Regions from separate parts of the Nocardia lasii genome, predicted to be linked through region 2. Evidence: riboswitches for the same ligand, from Rfam matches in the RefSeq annotation. Region 2 holds a riboswitch; each other region holds the start of a gene.

Evidence for each region. A riboswitch is a leader RNA that binds a small molecule or an ion and turns the genes downstream of it on or off. The one in region 2 is predicted to bind S-adenosylmethionine.
Region 1: another riboswitch for S-adenosylmethionine. It lies ahead of ACFP3H_RS20565 (rhodanese-like domain-containing protein); the one in region 2 lies ahead of ACFP3H_RS13045 (amino acid ABC transporter permease).
Region 3: another riboswitch for S-adenosylmethionine. It lies ahead of ACFP3H_RS00885 (bifunctional o-acetylhomoserine/o-acetylserine sulfhydrylase); the one in region 2 lies ahead of ACFP3H_RS13045 (amino acid ABC transporter permease).
Region 4: another riboswitch for S-adenosylmethionine. It lies ahead of ACFP3H_RS21080 (ABC transporter substrate-binding protein); the one in region 2 lies ahead of ACFP3H_RS13045 (amino acid ABC transporter permease).

Annotation. Positions count from the first base shown of each region.
Region 1 covers NZ_JBHSQN010000014.1:5,910-10,416, forward strand. Annotated here, with positions in the region: gene ACFP3H_RS20545 (DUF456 domain-containing protein) at 7-489, shown strand; gene ACFP3H_RS20550 (amidohydrolase family protein) at 491-1,345, opposite strand; gene ACFP3H_RS20555 (FAD-dependent oxidoreductase) at 1,382-2,770, opposite strand; gene ACFP3H_RS20560 (Rv0361 family membrane protein) at 2,950-3,408, shown strand; SAM riboswitch class IV at 3,454-3,572, shown strand; gene ACFP3H_RS20565 (rhodanese-like domain-containing protein) at 3,590-4,006, shown strand; gene ACFP3H_RS20570 (O-succinylhomoserine sulfhydrylase) at 4,017-4,507, shown strand, end outside.
Region 2 covers NZ_JBHSQN010000008.1:86,854-91,360, forward strand. Annotated here, with positions in the region: gene ACFP3H_RS13025 (carotenoid biosynthesis protein) at 1-112, shown strand, start outside; gene ACFP3H_RS13030 (DUF3153 domain-containing protein) at 197-952, shown strand; gene ACFP3H_RS13035 (glycosyltransferase family 2 protein) at 954-2,135, shown strand; gene ACFP3H_RS13040 (hypothetical protein) at 2,149-2,850, opposite strand; SAM riboswitch class I at 3,224-3,318, shown strand; gene ACFP3H_RS13045 (amino acid ABC transporter permease) at 3,427-4,398, shown strand; gene ACFP3H_RS13050 (amino acid ABC transporter ATP-binding protein) at 4,395-4,507, shown strand, end outside.
Region 3 covers NZ_JBHSQN010000001.1:170,331-174,837, reverse strand. Annotated here, with positions in the region: gene metX (homoserine O-acetyltransferase MetX) at 1-515, opposite strand, end outside; gene ACFP3H_RS00885 (bifunctional o-acetylhomoserine/o-acetylserine sulfhydrylase) at 512-1,828, opposite strand; SAM riboswitch class IV at 1,911-2,021, opposite strand; gene ACFP3H_RS00880 (TetR family transcriptional regulator) at 2,086-2,799, opposite strand; gene ACFP3H_RS00875 (MFS transporter) at 2,935-4,428, shown strand.
Region 4 covers NZ_JBHSQN010000014.1:107,537-112,043, forward strand. Annotated here, with positions in the region: gene ACFP3H_RS21055 (HAD family hydrolase) at 1-320, shown strand, start outside; gene ACFP3H_RS21060 (hypothetical protein) at 314-1,156, shown strand; gene ACFP3H_RS21065 (DUF2191 domain-containing protein) at 1,249-1,461, shown strand; gene ACFP3H_RS21070 (MFS transporter) at 1,506-2,696, opposite strand; gene ACFP3H_RS21075 (FMN-dependent NADH-azoreductase) at 2,674-3,300, opposite strand; SAM riboswitch class IV at 3,510-3,624, shown strand; gene ACFP3H_RS21080 (ABC transporter substrate-binding protein) at 3,645-4,507, shown strand, end outside.

The sequences.
Region 1 (4,507 bases), on a different contig from region 2:
CCGGTAGTGAGCGTGTGGGGTGAGGTCCTGGTCGGCCTCGTCATTCTGGTCGGCATCACCGGCGTGATCGTGCCGATTCTGCCGGGGGTGATCCTCATTTTCGCGGCGATCGCGGTCTGGGCGTTCCTGACCGGGGGAGCCACGGCCTGGACGGTGTTCACCATCGCGACCGTGGCGCTGGTGCTCTCCGGCGTCGTCAAATACACCTGGCCGGGCAAGCGGATGCGCGAAGCGGGCGTGTCGAACCGGGCGCTGCTGATCGGCGCGATCTTCGGCATCGTCGGCTTCTTCGTCATCCCGATCGTCGGGCTGTTCATCGGGTTCGTGCTCGGCGTCTACCTGGCCGAGCTGTACCGCCTGAAGACCAACGACTTGGCTTGGCCCGCAACAGTGCACGCGCTCAAAGGGGTCGGCCTGTCGATGCTGGTCGAACTGTTCGGCGCGCTGGTCGCCGCCGGCGTGTGGCTCACCGGCGCGATCCTGACCTGACTCAGCGCTCGATGACCGGCAGCGGACGGGTCTGGTCGTCGGCGCCGGGCAGTTCGTTGCGCGGGATCGGGATGGTCGGATTGTCGGCGCGCGGCGGCGGCGCGGGTTCGACCCGACGCACCGGCGGCAGGCGGTAGAACTCGCGCGCGTTGTCCTCGAGCACCGCGTGCAGATCCGCGCCGACGACCTGGCAGATCAGGTCGATATCGCGGTCCTCGAACGGGCGGCCCGCGCGGGTGCCGGGCAGGTCGCTGCCGAACATCAGCGCCCCCGGATTCACCGTGTGGATCCGGCGCAGCGTCTCGGCCACATCCATCTCCACCCGGCCGAACCCGGTCGCCTTCACCTTGGCGCCCCGATCCACCAGGTCGAGCAGGTAGGGCAAGCCCTCCTGCGACATGCCGAGATGGTCGATCGAGATCGACGGCAGCTTCGAGATCACCGGCTGCAACGACGCCAGCATCTGCCCGTCGATGTAGAGCTCCACATGCCAGCCCGCCAGTTCGTTGGCGCGCAGGGCCTGCAGGGTCATCTCGGTGATGTCGGCGGCGGCCCGCTTGAGATTGAACCGCAACGCCCGCACCCCCGCCCGGTCGAGGGCGAGGATCTCGTCGTCGGTGGCATCGGGGGCGAGCCGGGTGACCCCGACCCACCCGTCCCCGAGCGCGGCCAGCGCTGCTGTCAGATACGACTGGTCGGCGCCTTGGAAAGACGCGCTGACCACAGCGCCGCCGCGAACATCGAAGTGCCCCATCCGCTTTCGATAGTCATCGATCACGTAGGGCTCGGGCAGATAGCCTTCGTTCTCGATCAGCGGAAACCGCGGATCGATGATGTGGACGTGGGCATCGAACACCGTTACAGAATGCCCTATCTCGATGGTGGCGGCAGCTCAGGCCTTGTTCGGCTCGGACGCGCGGAGCATGTCCTCGCGCTCGACGACCTTCACGCGCTCACGGCCCTCGGGCTCGCCCAGGGCGCGCTCGTGGGCGTCGAGGCGGTACCAGCCCGCCCAGGTGGTGAACGGGATGCCCTTGTCCTCGAGGAACTCGGTGACGGCGTCCAGCTCCGGCTTGGGCGCGGGGGCGAAGCCCTTGGCGTCGTCGAGCAGGCAGGCGATGGTCTCGTTGGCGTCGCCCTTGGTGTGGCCGATCAGGCCGACCGGGCCGCGCTTGATCCAGCCGGTCACGTAGGTGGCGGGCATGAAGCGGGCCTCGCCCTCGGCGGTGTCGTCGGCGATCACGCGACCGGCCTCGTTGGGCACGGTGCCCGCCTGATCGTCGAACGGCAGCTGGGTGACGTTCTGCGAGAGGTAGCCCACGGCGCGGTACACGGCCTGGATGTCCCAGTCGGTGAAGTTGCCGGTCCCCTTGACGTTGCCGGTGCCGTCGAGCTGGGTGCGCTCGGTGCGCAGGCCGACGACCTTGCCGTCCTCACCGAGCACCTCGGCGGGCGACTCGAAGAAGTGCAGGAACAGCTTGTGCGGGCGATCGCCGTGGTCGCGAATGGCCCACTGCTCCAAGGTGTTGGCGACCATGTCGACCTGCTTGGAGTTGCGGCGCGCGGCCTCGGAGCCCTCGTCGTAGTCGATGTCCTCGGGGTTGACGATGACCTCGATGGTCGGCGAGTGGTCCAGTTCGCGCAGCTCGAGCGGGGTGAACTTGGCCTGGGCGGGACCGCGGCGGCCGAACACGTGGACCTCGAGGGCCTTGTTGCCCTTGAGTCCCTCGTAGACGTTCGGCGGGATCTCGGTCGGCAGCAGTTCGTCGCCGGTCTTGGCCAGCACGCGCGCCACGTCCAGGGCGACGTTGCCGACACCGAGCACCGCGACCTTCTCGGCCTCGAGGGGCCAGCTACGCGGCACGTCCGGGTGGCCGTCGTACCAGGACACGAAGTCGGCGGCACCGTAGGAACCGTCGAGTTCGATGCCGGGGATGCCGAGGGCGCGGTCGGCGTTGGCGCCGGTGGAGAAGATGACCGCGTCGTAGAACTGACGCAGATCGTCGAGGGTGATGTCGGTGCCGTAGTCGATGTTGCCGAGCAGGCGCACCTGGTCCTTGTCGAGGACCTTGTGCAGGGCGGTGATGATGCCCTTGATGCGCGGGTGATCGGGGGCGACGCCGTAGCGGATCAGACCGAAGGGCGCGGGCATGCGCTCGTAGAGGTCGATGCTCACGTCGGCATCGGACTTCATCAACGCGTCGGCGGCGTAGATACCGGCCGGTCCCGCACCCACGATCGCGATGCGAAGCGGGCGAGTCGCTGCACTCTGTTCGGTCATCTTTACGCGCACCCTTTGGTCGAGAACTGATTTGACGGCGTCGACTTAGCTTAGGCTAAGTCGACTCACCGGCTTACTGGCAGCTGCCATCCACCGCAATCCTGGCGATTCTATCTGCGGTGTTGTCGCTACCCGGCGCGCGGTCGGAGCTGCCCGCTCGGGTCTGTCAGGATTACAGCATGAACGAGGAGCAAACAGGTTCGGATGACAAACCCATCGTGGTGGATCAGACCGACAAGCGTTCCATCGTCCCGTTCGTCGCCGCCGCGGCGGTGGCGATCCTGGTGCTCATCGGCATCGTGGCGGGCGGACTGCTCGCCCCCGCTGAGAAAAATGTCACAGAGGCCGACCGACTCGCGGCCGCCGTCACCAACTATATCGACGCCCGCTCCCGCAGCGACCTGCGTCCGCCCACCGGCGTCGCCTGCCCCGGCTTCGACGAGGAGAAATCCGGCCTCGCCGAGCGCCTCGGCGGCCCGAAATCCACCGTCACGATCGACGGCAGGGGCTTCACCGACGCCACCGTCAACGGCGACCGCGCCAAAATCGACGCCACCATCGACGTCAACGGCACCGACACCACCGACACCTGGAAACTGACCAGGGTCGACGGCGCGTGGCTGGTCTGCGATTTCTGAATCGTTTGACACGGTGACCGGTGGCGAGGCAATCTCAGATCGCAAGGTCATGAGTGCCAGCGACAAGCCCCGGCTCGCTGGTCGGCAACCCTCCTCCGCGGTGGGGTGCTCCGGGTGACGACCTGGCCGTGTGTTCCGGAGTTCCGGCACGGCAAGAGCGGGTTCACGCAGGAGGATCGACATGACATACGCCGGCGATATCACCCCTGAGAAGGCGTGGGAGCTGCTCACCGAGCACCCCGGCGCCGTGCTGGTCGACGTGCGCACCGAGGGCGAGTGGGCCGCCATCGGCATCCCCGACACCAGCTCGATCGACCGCCCCGCCCATTTCATCGAATGGGTCGACGGCACCGGCACCCGCAATCCCGCCTTCGACGCGCAGCTCGAGCGGGCCCTGGCGGGCCGCCCCGACGACGCCCCCGTGGTGTTCCTGTGTCGCTCCGGTCAGCGCTCCATCGGCGCCGCGACCGTGGCGACCGCCGCCGGTTTCGCCCCGTCCTACAACGTGCTCGACGGTTTCGAGGGTGGCCCCGACGCGTTCGGTCGGCGTGGCAGCGTGGGCTGGCGCGCGGTCGGCCTGCCGTGGCGTCAGGCATAAGGAGAAAAGCATGATCACCGGTGGTTCGTTCGACAAGCCACTGCCCGAGGGCGTCGGCCCCGCCACGCTCGGCGTGCGCGGCGGGCTGCGCCGTTCCGGCTTCGAGGAGACCTCCGAGGCGCTGTACCTGACCTCGGGTTTCGTCTACGAGAGCGCCGAGGCCGCCGAAGCCTCCTTCACCGGCGAGGTCGAGCACTTCGTCTACTCCCGCTACGGCAATCCCACCGTCGCCATGTTCGAGGAGCGCATCCGCCTGCTCGACGGCGCCGAGGCCGCTTTCGCCACCGCCTCCGGCATGTCCGCGGTGTTCACCGCGCTGGGCGCGCTGCTGCAGGCGGGCGACCGGCTCGTCGCCGCGCGCAGCCTGTTCGGTTCGTGCTTCGTGGTGTGCAACGAGATCCTGCCGCGCTGGGGCATCGAAACCGTCTTCGTCGACGGTGACGACCTCGAGCAGTGGGAGCAGGCCCTGTCCGTGCCCACCAAGGCGGTCTTCTTCGAAAC
Region 2 (4,507 bases):
TTTCTGCGGGCTCGGCGTGCTCGGTTTTCCGTTGCTGATGCGGGCCCGGAGCGGCCTTGCGCCGTTTTCCCGTGCCGAATTCGACGCGAAAAGTCCTGATCGGCGGGGGTGAGCGGGAGCCGGTGGGCCCGTCGTGTGGGCTCAGCGGCCTGAGCCTGGCACGATGTCAACCGTGCAGCCGAGTCCCGTCGCCGACATGCCCGCTCCTTCGCCGCGTCGTTCCGTGCCCGCGCGGCGCGTAGCGGCCGTCGCCGTCCTGCTGGCCCTGCTGGTGCCGGCGCTGACCGGGTGCCTGCGGGTGCAGGTGTCGATGGGGGTGTCGTCCAACGACCGGGTGTCGGGGCGCATCGTCGCCGCGGCGGTGCCGCAGAACTCCGAGGACAAGGGCCCGCAGTTGAAGGCGCCGGATTCGTTGTCGTCGAAGATCCGGGTGGAGAACTACAACCAGGACGGCTACGTCGGCACGCAGGTGTTCTTCGACGACCTGTCCTTCGGCGAGGTCGGCCAGCTCGGCGGACTGTCGGATCAGACCCAGGGCATGTTCACCCTGGAGTTCCAGCGCAACGGCGACCTGGTGAGCCTCAACGGGCGCGTGGACCTGGAATCGTTGCCGCCGCAGGGCTCGGATGTGCAGTTCTCCGTGGCGTTCCCGGCGCGCGTGGCCAAGACCAACGGCACCCGCGAGACCACCGACAGCGAGAACACCGTGTCGTGGAAGCTGCCCGCGGGCGAGGTGTCGAACCTGCGCGCCGAGGTGAAATACGCCGACCCCAACACCCGTTCGTTCGCGGGCTGGGCGGGCATCGTCGGCGGCATCACCCTGGCCGTGGCGGCGTTGATCGCGGGTCTGGCGTTCCGCGACCGCAATCCGGCTCCGGCGCACGCGCCGCGCGGCGGTTTCTCCCCCTCGGAGATGTGGCGCGAGATCTCCAGCCGCCGCCTTGGTCGCTGAGATGGGTGTGGCCCGCCGCCTGAGCTGGGCGGGCACCGGCCTGGCCGTGCTCGGGGCCGTCACCGCGGCCTACAACCTGGTCACCGTGCGGGCGCTGTCGCGCGGCGTGACCGGCGTGCTCGAACCGGTGACCGTGTGCGTTCCGGCCCGCGACGAAGCCGACCGCCTGCCCGCGCTGATCGCCGACCTGCGCGCCCAGACCGGCGTGCCCCGGCTGCGCGTGCTGATCCTCGACGACGACTCGACCGACGGCACCTACGAGGCCGCCACGGCCGCCGTCGACGACGACCTCCGTTTCACCGTGCTGCGGACCAGCACCACCCCCGATCCCGGCTGGACCGGCAAGGCCGCCGCGTGTGTGCGCCTGGCCGCGCACGCCGACACCCCCGCGCTGGTCTTCGTCGACGCCGATGTGCGCCTTGCACCCCACGCCATCGCGGCGGCGGTCACCGAATTGCGTAGGCGCGGTGCGGGACTGGTGTCGGTGTGGCCCGTCCAGGACGCCGGTTCGCCCGCCGAGCGCCTCATGCAGCCGCTGCTGGCCTGGTCGTGGGCTTCCACCCTGCCGATCGGCCCCGCCAACCGCAGCCTGCGCCCCTCCACCGCCGTGGCCTGCGGCCAGTTCCTCGCCGTCGACGCGCAGGCGTATCGCGCGGCCGGTGGACACACGGCCGTAGCGGCCAGTGCCACAGAGGATCTCGACCTGGCCCGCGCCCTGCGCCGCGCCGGACACCACACCGCCCTGGTCACCGCGGGCTCGGCCGCCCGCACCCGGATGTACACCGACGCGACCCAACTCGCCGACGGCTACACCCGCTGGCTGTGGTCGGCCTACGGCGGCCGCCTCGACACCGGCGCCGCCCTCGGAACCGTTGTCGCCCTGACGTATTGGGTGCCCCCGCTGGCCGCCCTCTTCGGCCGGGGCAGCACCCGCCGCCTCGGCCTGCTCGGCTACGCGGCCGCCGTCACCAGCCGCCTCACCGCCCGCACCATCGAAACCCACCGCGCCCCCACCACTTCCGACCTCGCCTCGGCACTGGCGCACCCCCTGGCCACCGCCCACTACCTCGCCCTCTGGGCCCGCTCCCACCACCGCCACCGCACCGGCCGACTCCGTTGGAAGCAGCGCCCGCTGGTGGGTACACCGTCCGACCACGACACGAGCCGGACCGCGACCCGCTGACCGAGCATCCGGATCAGGGGACGTCGATGATGCCGACGGTCGGGAAGAAGAAGCAGGAGCGGCCCGCGTTGTCGGCGGTGCCGAAGACGGCGGCCAGGACGGTGCCGTGGCCGGTGTCGACCGGGACCGCGCGGACGCCGCCGACGGGGATGGCGGCCAGGAGGAAGTCGCGGATGGCGGCCTCGGCCATCGGGCGGAGTTGGACGGGGACCTCGGGCGGGACCATCGCGGCGACGATGTCGCCGATCGGACCCATCGAGGCCATGCCGCTGCGGCCGTTGCTGATGTTGAGCCAGGCCACCTGCATGCCCGCGGTATTCGTGGCGGCGGTGTCGGGGGCCATGCCGTAGGGCAGGAAGGTGAACAGGGTCTGCCCGGATTTCACGGCGGTGAGGTCGAGACCGGGCAGCGGCAGGGCGGTGGCGGGCCACGGGCCGGGGACCGCGCCCGCGACGGCGGGGACGATGCCGGGTCCGTCGGCGGAGCAGTTCAGCGCGGCGGTGGGATACAGGAACGGCTGGATGCCGAGGGCTTCGAGGGTCTCGACGACGGTCTGGTAGGCGGTGAGCAGGTCACCGGGCCCGGCGGTGGGCGCGACGGCCGGTGTGTCCCTGGTGACCGCGGGCGGTGCCGGGGCGGCCGCGACGGTGGGCGCGCTCAGCAGCAGCGCGGCGGCGCAGGCCGTCAGGGTGATGGAACGACGTGACACGAACACGGCGGACTCCTCATCGACGCAGAGAAGGCCGACGCTACCGCGCGCCACCCGAATTTCGACGCAGGTGAAGTAACCCTCGATTCGGCGCGTCGCAACCTTTCAGCGACCCCGCCGACCAGCCCCGCGCTCCCCCACGACGCACCGACCCGAATCCGCTCGCCCCCACCCGGCCCGCCGCCCCCGGGACACGACTCGACCCACTCTCGTCAGCGTCCCCCTCGCCCGCCCGCGAGTCGCTGACCGCACCGAATCGGGGCAATTGTGCTCCGCCGATCCCCCGCGTCCAACCTCTGGGCTCACGCTGATTTCTACCGTTGCGTGCGGTAGCGCCTATGCCACATGCTGATTCAGCTCGGGCCGCAACCGTCGAGCACAACCATCCAGAGCGACCGAGAGACCTGGCTCGACGACGTCGCAGCAACCCGCCCCGTCCCGGGGTGTGGGTGCTTCCGCCGGGACCGATGGAGGAGATATTCGTGCTGATGTCCTGTCCGGCCTGAGCGCCGCCAGCTCGCGCACCCGCCCTGGCCGGGTGGAGGTCACCGCACCTCGTTCCACTGTTTTCGAAGGACTCCCATGACCGCGTCCGCCGTCACCGGCGCCGACACCGCGCCCGCACCGCCACCGCGCGCGACCGCCGCCGAGAACCTGCCCCGCATCGCCGGTTCCCGGCACCCGTGGCGCTGGGTCGTCGCGGGCATCGCCCTGCTGCTGGTGGCCCAGTTCGCGCACGGCCTGATCACCAATCCGGGGTGGGACTGGGGCACCTTCGCCCAGTACTTCACCGCCAAATCGGTGATGTCGGCGCTGTGGGTGACCATCGAGCTGACCCTGTGGGGTACCGCGCTCGGTTTCGCGCTCGGCACGCTGCTGGCCATCGGGCGGGTCTCCGACAACCCGGTGCTGCGGGTGATCGCCTGGACCTACATCTGGGCGTTCCGGTCGATTCCGCTGATCGTGCAGCTGCTGTTCTGGTTCAACATCGCCTACCTGTATCCCCGCTTGTCCGTGGGTATTCCGTTCGGACCGGCCTTCTTCGACTTCGGCGTCAACGGCGTGATCAGCGGTTTCACCGCCGCGGTGATCGGCCTGGCCCTGCACCAGGCGGCGTATTCGGCCGAACTGATCCGCGCGGGTCTGCTCTCGGTGGACGGCGGCCAACTGGAAGCCGCTGCGGCGCTTGGCATTCCGCGCTGGCGTCAGTTCCGCACGATCGTGTTGCCGCAGGCGATGCGCTCGATCCTGCCCAACGCGGCCAACGAGGTGATCAGCCTGTTCAAGGGCACCTCGATCGTGTCGGTGATGGCGATCGCCGAGCTGTTCTACCAGGTCCAGGTGATCTTCGGTCGCAACGGCCGGGTGGTGCCGCTGCTGATGGTGGCCACGGTCTGGTACATCGTGCTCACCACCGCCCTGTCGATCGCCCAGTACTACATCGAACGCCACTACGCCAAGGGCGCGCAGCGTCAGCTGCCGCCGACACCGTGGCAGCGCGTGCGCACCAAGGTGACCGAGATCGCCGCCGCACCCCGAGGAGCCACCCGATGACCGCAGCGGTGCGTGCCCGCGGAATCCGCAAGTCCTTCCACGGCACCGAGGTGCTGCGCGGGGTCGACCTGGCCGTGCGCGCGGGCGAGGTGGTGGCGCTGATCGGGCC
Region 3 (4,507 bases), on a different contig from region 2:
CACTCGAGCACCCGCATGCCGCCCATCGACCCGCCGACCACGGCGCCGAGGCGCTCGATGCCGAGCACGTCGAACAGTTGGGCTTCGGCCGTGACCTGATCGCGGATGGTCAGATCAGGAAACCGTGCGCCCCACGGCTTTCCGTCGGGCGCGGGGGAGGACGGTCCGGTGCTGCCCTTGCAGCCGCCGAGCACGTTCGTGGCGATCACACACCACTCGTCGGTGTCGATCGGCGCGCCGGGCCCGACCATGCCCTCCCACCAACCGGGTGCCCCGTCGGGCCCACCGACGACATGCGAGTCGCCGGTGAGCGCGTGTTCGACGAGCACCACATTGTCCAACGTGGGCGAGAGCTCACCCCACCGTTGCACCGTCAGTCGCACATCGGGGATGACGGCGCCGTTCTCGAGCGCCACCTCCCCGATGGCGACCACGCCGGCCCGACCGTCCGGCGGCGGCAACAGGGCCAATCCGGTCTCGGGTCGGGCGATCGGCGATTCGGTGCTCACGGTCACGTGGTCGCCGCCGCGAAACCGGCCCGCAGATCGGCCAGGATGTCGTCGATGCCCTCGATGCCCACCGCGAGCCGGACCAGACCGGGCTTCACGCCCGCGGCCAGCTGCTCTTCGGGCGTCAACTGCGAGTGCGTGGTCGACGCCGGGTGAATCACGAGGGAACGCACATCACCGATGTTAGCGACATGGCTGTGCAGGCTGAGCGCGTCCACGAACTTCTTGCCCGCGTCGACCCCGCCGGCCAGCTCGAACGAGACGATCGCGCCCGCGCCCTTGGGCGCCAGCTCCTTGGCCCGCGCGTGCCACGGCGAGGACTCGAGGCCCGCGTAGTGCACCGCGTCGACGCCGGGCTGCTCGGCCACGAACTTCGCCACGGCCTCGGCATTGCTGACGTGGCGTTCCACCCGCAGGCTCAGGGTCTCGATGCCCTGGGCGATGAGGAACGCGTTGAACGGCGAGACGGCCGCGCCGAGGTCGCGCAGCAGCTGCACGCGGGCCTTGAGCGCGAACGCGGGCGCGCCGAGATCGGCGAACACCACCCCGTTGTAGCTGGGGTCGGGCTCGGTGAAACCGGGGAAGCGGGGCTTGCCGTCGGCGTCGCGCACGGTCCAGTCGAAGGTGCCGCCGTCGACGATCACCCCGGCCACGGCCGCACCGTGGCCGCCGAGGTACTTGGTGGCCGAGTGCACGACGATGTCGGCGCCGTGGGCCAGCGGCTGGATCAGGTAGGGGGTGGCGACGGTGTTGTCGACGATGAGCGGGAGGCCGTTCTCGTGCGCGACACCGGCCACGCCGGGGATGTCGAACACCGCGCTGCTCGGGTTGGCGATGGTCTCGCCGAAAAACGCCTTGGTGTTCGGGCGGATGGCGGCCTGCCACTGCGCCAGATCGTCGGGATCCTCGACGAAGGAGACCTCGATGCCGAGCTTGGGCAGCGAGTAGTGGAACAGGTTGTAGGTGCCGCCGTAGAGGTGCGGGCTGGACACGATGTGGTCGCCCGCACTGGCCAGGTTCAGGATCGCGTAGGTCTCGGCGGCCTGGCCCGAGGCCAGCAGCAGCGCCGCGACGCCGCCCTCGAGCGCGGCGACCCGCTGCTCGACCGCGTCCTGGGTGGGGTTCATGATGCGGGTGTAGATGTTGCCCGGCTCGGCGAGACCGAACAGCGCGGCGGCGTGATCGGTGTCGCGGAAGACATAGGACGTCGTCTGGTAGATCGGCAGTGCCCGCGCGTTGGTGCTCGCGTCGGGGGACTGGCCGGCGTGGACCTGCTTGGTCTCGAAGGACCAGTTCTCGGGCAGGACAGAGTCGGACATGTCAGTACTCCAGTTTTGTGCGTCGGGGGTATTTCGTCAGATGGGTCGGATCGACGAACAACAACACATGGGGTCCTCCTGCGGGGCGCGCTTGCTCTCGACTTTCGAGAGCCCGGTCATCACCCGGAGCACCCCACCGCAGCTGGAGGGTTGCCGACCAGCGAGCCGGGGCTTGGCGCTGGTACTCATGACCTTGCCGTCATGTTAACCGGACATTCCCCGCGCGCGGAAACTTCCCCCGGATTTTCTCGCCGAGATCACTCGTCGAGGCCGAATCCGGGTGTGTCGTCCACCGGTGCGCCGCAGGCGTGGCGCAGGCCGTGATAGGCGCGCAGCACCGCGTGCCGGGTCGTTCGCACGGCGGCTTCGGGGGTCGCCTCGGCCAGCGCGGCCTCGGTGTCGGCCATCGAGATGTGGCACATCATCTGCCAGATCCCGGCCACCAGCTTGACCATGAAATCGTCGGGCGTGGTGCCGAGGCGCTCGGCGAGTTGCGCGCACACCGCCACGTTCTTCTTCTCGGCGTATTCCAGCGCGCGCGCGTTCACCGCCTGACTCGCGCGCATGATCCGCTGCATCTGCAGGAACTGGCGTAGGAAGCGCACCCCGTCGGCGCCCGCCTCGGCCTGGATCGTCTCGAGGTAGGCCCCGCACAGGGCCTGCAGGTCGTTGCCCGGCGGCCACCCGCGCAGCGCCTCGGCGACCGAGGTCCCGAAGTCGTCGATCGGGGCGAGCACGATGTCTTCCTTGAGCGCGAAGTACCGGTTCACGGTGCGCGGGGACACGTCGGCGCCCGCGGCGATCTGCTCGACCGTCGTCGCGTCGAAGCCCTGGGATTCGCACAGGTCGAGGCCGACCGTGACGATGGCCGCCCTGGTCTGGAGTTTCTTGCGTTCGCGCAGGCCCAGTGGCGCCGCGGGGGCCGGTTCGGCGGTCCGGTCGGCGCTGATCGGAGGGGTCGAGTCCAGCATGCGGGTCAGTCTACCGGCCCGTCCGATTTGTCTGTCCCAACCAGCCAATTGGCGCAGTCAGACATTTTTCTCTTGACGCCAATTGTCTTGCGGTGCCAGGATGAGTCGACGCTGATCGACGGATGAGGAGTACCGGTGACCGACACCGAGCTGGAAACGAAACATGGTGATTCCCAACAGAGTTCGACTCGCTGGTGGGCGCTGCTCGTGCTCTCGGCGGCGCAGTTGATGGTGGTGCTCGACGCCACCGTGATCACCATCGCCCTGCCCTACGCCCAGCGCGATCTGGGCATCAGCGAGGGCGACAAGCAGTGGGCGATCACCGCCTACACGCTGATCTTCGGCGGGCTGTTGCTGCTCGGCGGCCGCATGGCCGACTACCTGGGCCGGCGCCGGATCTTCCTGATCGGTCTGATCGGTTTCGCGGCCGCCTCCGCACTGGCCGGGCTCGCCCAGACCGGGCCGCAGCTGTTCGTCGGACGCGGCCTGCAGGGCGCGTTCGCGGCGCTGCTCGCCCCCGCGGCCCTGTCGCTGCTGTCGGTGATCTTCACCGACGTGCACGAACGGGCGCGCGCGTTCGCGGTGTTCGCCGGCATCACCGCCGGGGGGATCGCGTTCGGGTTGATCGTGGGCGGGGCGCTCACCGAGTTCGCCTCGTGGCGGTGGACGCTGCTGATGAACACCCCGATCGCGCTGATCGCCGTGCTCGGCGCGGTGGCGGTGATCGTGCGCGACATCCCGGCGCCGCGCACCGGTGGCTACGACCTGCCCGGCGCGGTCACGGTGACCTTCGGCCTGGTCGCGATCGTCTACGGATTCAGTCGCGCCGCCGAACACGGCTGGCTGGCCGCGAGCACCCTCGCACTGCTCGGCGCCGGGTTCGCGCTGCTCGTCGCGTTCGTGATCATCGAAGCGCGGTCATCGAATCCGCTGCTGCCCCTGCGCATTCCGGGCGAGATCAATCGCGGCGGCGCGCTCATCGCGGCGCTGCTGATCCCGATCGCGATGTTCGCGATGTTCCTGTTCCTCAGCTTCTACTACCAGATCACCCTCGGTTACTCGCCGCTGAAGGCGGGCATCGCGTTCCTGCCGTTCCCGATCGGGATCGGGATCGCGGCGGCGATCACCAGCACCCTGATGCCCCGCTTCGGGCCGCGCCCGCTCATGGTGGTCGGCTCGCTGCTCGGCGTGGTCGGGCTGGTCTGGCTGGCGCAACTGGGCTACGGCGACGGATACGCGGCCAGCGTGCTCGGCCCGCAGCTGCTGATCGCGCTCGGCATGGGCCCGCTGTTCGTCGGGATGCAGGCCGTGGCGCTGCACCAGGTCGCCGACGAGGACTCCGGGGTGGCCAGCGCGCTGCTCAACGCCGCCCAGCAGATCGGCGGCGCGGTCGGCACCGCCCTGCTCACCACGCTGTCGGTGCAGGCCGCGAAGAACTACGTCAGCGACAACCCCACCGTCGACCACCTGCTAGAACGCGCCTCGATCCACAGCTACGACGTGGCCTTCTACATCGGCGCGGGTTTCTTCGCGGTCGCCGCGGTGGTCATCGCCGTGATGATCCGGGACAAGCCGGAAAACCTCATCGAGGGCGACGAACACGCCGCGGCGGTGCCGGTCGCGGTGTGAGGACGACCGATGGGCCCCGCGCCGCCGACTCGGCCGCGCGGGGCCCCGCTCGCGTCCTGGGTAGGCTGGAACTCCGGTC
Region 4 (4,507 bases), on a different contig from region 2:
TCGTCACCGAGCCGGTGGTCGACGAGTTCGGCGTGCTCACCGGTGAGGTGCGCAGGCCGATGATCGGCGCGGCCAAGGGGGAGGCGGTGGTGGAGTACCTGCGGGCGCACGAGATCAGTGCCCGTGACACCTGGGGGTACGGCGATCACGGCACGGACCTGCCGTTTCTCTGGTTGGTCGCGCGTCCCGCCTATCGCGGCAGTGATCCGACGCTGGTGCGGGCCGCCGAGAGCGGTGCCTGGCGTCATCTGGGCGATGCCCTCGGTGATGCCCACGGCAACGAGTTCGCCGATGATCGAGAGGCGGCGTCCGTATGGTGAAGCGTCTGTACGAGCTGACTCCCACCACGCAGGGGCCGCTCTATCCGCCCAGTGAGATCGTCGATGCCGCAGGCGATTTCATCGTGGTGGGGTTCCTGAACGAGGAAGGTCCCGATGGTTCGGTGATCAGGCGGTGGGGGCGTGCCGTCGTCGCGGCCGACACCGCGCTGCCGCCCTTCGGCACGAATCTGCCCTACCGGGTGGTTCGTGAACTGCCGGAAGAACTTTCGGCCGAAGACGCCGCGCTGGTCCTGCACACCCTCCCATTACCGTTGCCCGCCAACAACTATCCGATCGTCTTCGCCCCCGATCAGTTACCCCACGCGGCCGAGGTGACCCGCCCCAGCTACCCCTTCCACGAGGTACCGATCCCCGACCTGCGCGTCGAGGACGGCCGCAAACTCACCGAACCGGTCACCCTCGGCCAGTGGCTGCAAGCCCGCGGCACGGTGGAGGTATCCCTCAGCGACGACGAACGCGCAGCCCATTTCGCCTTCGACTTCACCGGCCTGATCCCCGACTCCCTCTACACCGTGATGTCCCTGCGCTCCCGCGACCTGGACCCCGAGTCCCCCACCCGCCCAGGCCCGCTCGGTGTCCCGAACGTCTTCACCACCGCCACCGACGGCACCGCCACCTACCGAGCCACCCTCCCCAACCCCTTCCCCGCCCCCACCACCCCCGACGCCAACCGCATCATCAGCGTCGTAGTCCTCTGGCAGAGCTACCAACAGAACTACGGCGGCGCCATCGGCCACTTCGGACTCGGCGGCGACATCCACGCCCAACTCAAACCCCCCACCCCCACCTTCGAAGACTTCACCACCCGCCCCTGAACCCCGACAACAGACAGCCCCCGCCCCTTTCCCCGGCGGGGGCCTTTCTGCGTTACGCGGCGGCGTACAGGTGTACAGAGGTGGACATGAAGATGCTGAGGACATCCCTCGAGATCGACGTGGACGCGCTGGCAGCCGCAGCGGAAGTACTCGGGACGAAGTCGGAGAACGACACCGTCAACGCTGCCCTGCGCGAAGTGAGCGCCCGCCTGGAACGCCTTCGCGCACTGTCGAAGCTGAGTGAGATGGCGGACGCGGGCGACTTCGACGAGTTCCTGGGCAACAAGTCCGCCTACCGCCGATGAACCGATGGAAACCGGGCCCCACTGTGCGGTGACGGCCCGGTGGGTCAGGGGGTGGGGGTCTTGGTGGAGGCGAAAGCCAGGGTGGCGCCGGTTAGGGCGAGGGTGGCGATGGTTAGGGAGACGGTGGGGAAGCCGTGGTGGGCTACCAGGTTGGTTAGTTGGGGGCCTGCGCTGGCGCCGAGGAAGAGGGTGAAGGTGTAGAGGGCGGTGGCGGTGCCTCGGGCGGGGCCCGCGTGGGTGGCGATGGCTTGGACGGCGGCGGGGGCGGCTACCGCGATGGCGGCGACGAAGACGAAAAGCCAGGTGGCGACCCAGATTCCGCCGAGTGGTACGGCGGCGATCGCGGCGGTGGCGCCCGCGACGGTGAGGGCGGTGATCAGGCGTCGTTCGGGGTTGATCGTGGCGAGGCGGGTGGCCAGCAGGGGGATGGCGATCATCGCGGGGATGGCGCTGGCGCGCAGGGCGAGCAGGGCCGCGCTACTGGTGCCGACGCCGTCGGGCGGTGCGAGTTGCACGCCGGTGTAGATCCCGACGAAGGAGCCGAGGATCGCCAGGCAGCTGGCGTAGAGCAGGGCCAATCGTGGGACGCGCAGCAAGGCGGCGAACGCGGTGAAGGCCGAGCCCGCCGAGGCATTCCGATCGGCGCCGGGTTCGAGTACCACGAGCGACACCAGCGCCGAGATCGCGAACGCCACCGCCCCCGCCACGAACACCGCCCGCCACCCGAAGGCGTCGTCGACGAGCTGGGCCAGCACCTGCGCGATCACGCCTGCGCCGAGAAACGAGCTGGTCAGACACGTCAGTGCCAGGACTCGACGCCGCGGTGCGATGCGTTCGGCCAGGTAGGCGAACGCGGCGGGCGCGAAGAAGGAAGCCGTCAGGCCCTGTACCACCCGCGCGGCGAGCCCGGCGCTCAGACTCGGCGCCGCGATCACCACAAGGGTGGACAAGGTTGTCGCCGCCAGGCCCCCGACGATCACCGGGCGACGACCCCACCGGTCCGAGAGCGGGCCGGTGACCAGGAACCCGGCGCCGTAGGCGAGCCCGAACGCAGTCGTTGTCCAGGTGGCCGCGGCGCGGGAGGTGCCCCACTCCGCGGCCAGATCGCCGAGCACCGGCAGCACCACGTAGAGCTGGCCGACGACGAGAATCCCTACGGCACAGATCGTCGCGACTGTTCTCCCCGTCGGCGCCCACCCCCGCTCCGCCGTCTCAGTAGTCGCCGGCGAGCTCACGCGCTCGCTCCTGCGCCGCGGCGAACCCGACCTGCGGGTCCTCGGTGAGCACGGTCGGCGCGAGCCGCAGTTCCGCGACGTCCTTCACGCCGACGAAGCGCAGCCAGTCGTGCACGTAGGGGGTGGCGTAGTCGCTGCCGAACTCGATCGGCACGCCCGGCTGGTGCACGCCCGCGGTGAACACGGTGACCGCGCGCTTGCCCTCGAGCAGGCCGCTGTAGCCGAGTTCGGGGTCGAAACCGAACGCCCAGCCGGGCTGGGTGACGATGTCGATGTACTGCTTGAGGATGTAGGGCAGCCCGTGGTTCCAGATCGGCAGGTTGAGCACGTAGAGGTCGGCGGCGGCGAACCGGTCGAACACCGCGCGCGCCCGCTCCCAGGCGGCGACCTGTTCGGGGGTCTGCTCGGAGCCGGTGAACACCGCCAGTTTGGCGGCGGCGGCGTGCGTGCCGAAGTCGGGTAGGCCCGCCTCGAACAGGTCGAGGGTGTCGACCGTCAGATCGTGATCCTTCGTCGCGAGCGCTTCGATGAAAGTCGTTGCGATAGAGCGGGATTGGCTGAGTTCGCCACGTGCGGAAGCATTGATGTGCAGCAGAGTGGTCATGGACTAGAAGTACCGATCGGGGCCGTCGACGACAATGATTTGTCGCATCCTGCGCCGATCACCGCACCCGCCGCGACCGCGTTCTTTTGTCTCGAGCTGATCCCAACGACGTACGCGCGGATTGTCGCAGCTAGCCCGGTATCCGACTGCCCCGCAACCACATCGGGTACCCGGGGCACTGCCGAATCCGCTGCTACATTTCGCCCCACGGTCACGAGTATCAGCAGTTTCGAGCCCCGGCTCGCTGATCGGCAACCCTCGCTTGCGGTGGGGTGCCCCGGGTGACGACCAGGCGATATCGATCAGGTATCGCAAGCGCTGTATCCAAGAAGGAAAAACCAGCAATGAGCAAGTTCTCTCTCGGCTCGCGCCGTCGTGTCAAGATCGTGGCGGGCGCGCTGGCCGCGCTCACCGTGGCGGCCGCGGTGGTCGGGTGCAGTGATTCCGGCAGTGGCGAATCCGCTGACGGCCCGGTGTATTTCGGTGTCTCGGGTCCGAAGACCGGGCCCTCGGCCGAGTACGGTCGCCTGTGGCAGCAGGGCTTCGATCTGGCCTTGGAGGAGGTCAACGCGGCCGGTGGCATCAACGGGCGCAAGGTCGAGCTGAAGTGGGAGGACTCCCAGTCCGACCCCAAGCAGACCGTCCCGATCGCCACCAAGTTCGTCGACGACAAGTCCATCATCGCCGAGCTGGGCGATTTCTCCTCGCCCGCCTCGATCGCGGCCTCGCCGATCTACAACCGCGGCAAGCTCGTCCAGTACGGCTTCACCAACTCCGCGGTGGACTTCACCAAGGGCGGCGAGTACTCGTGGAGCCCCTCGATCACCCTGGATGTGTTCCAGGAGCGCAATGCCGAGTGGGTGTCGAAGAAGGCCAAGAAGGTCTCGGTCGTCTACCTCGAAACCGACTGGGGCAAGCAGGCTTTCACCTTCTTCGAGAAGTTCGCCAAGGAGAAGGGCGTGGAGATCGTCTACTCCTCGCCGATCCTGCCCGACTCCACCGATGTGAAGCCGATCCTGATCAAGGGCCGCGAGGCCAACCCCGAGGCGTTCGTGCACCTGGGCTACGGCCCCGACGGCGCGCTGGTGGTCAAGCAGCTGCGTGACGTGGGCTTCTCCGGTCAGTTCTTCGGTGGCCAGAACACCCCGCAGTTCATCTCGCTGGCCGGTGCGGCTGCCGAGGGCGACATCGTCAACGGCATCTTCAG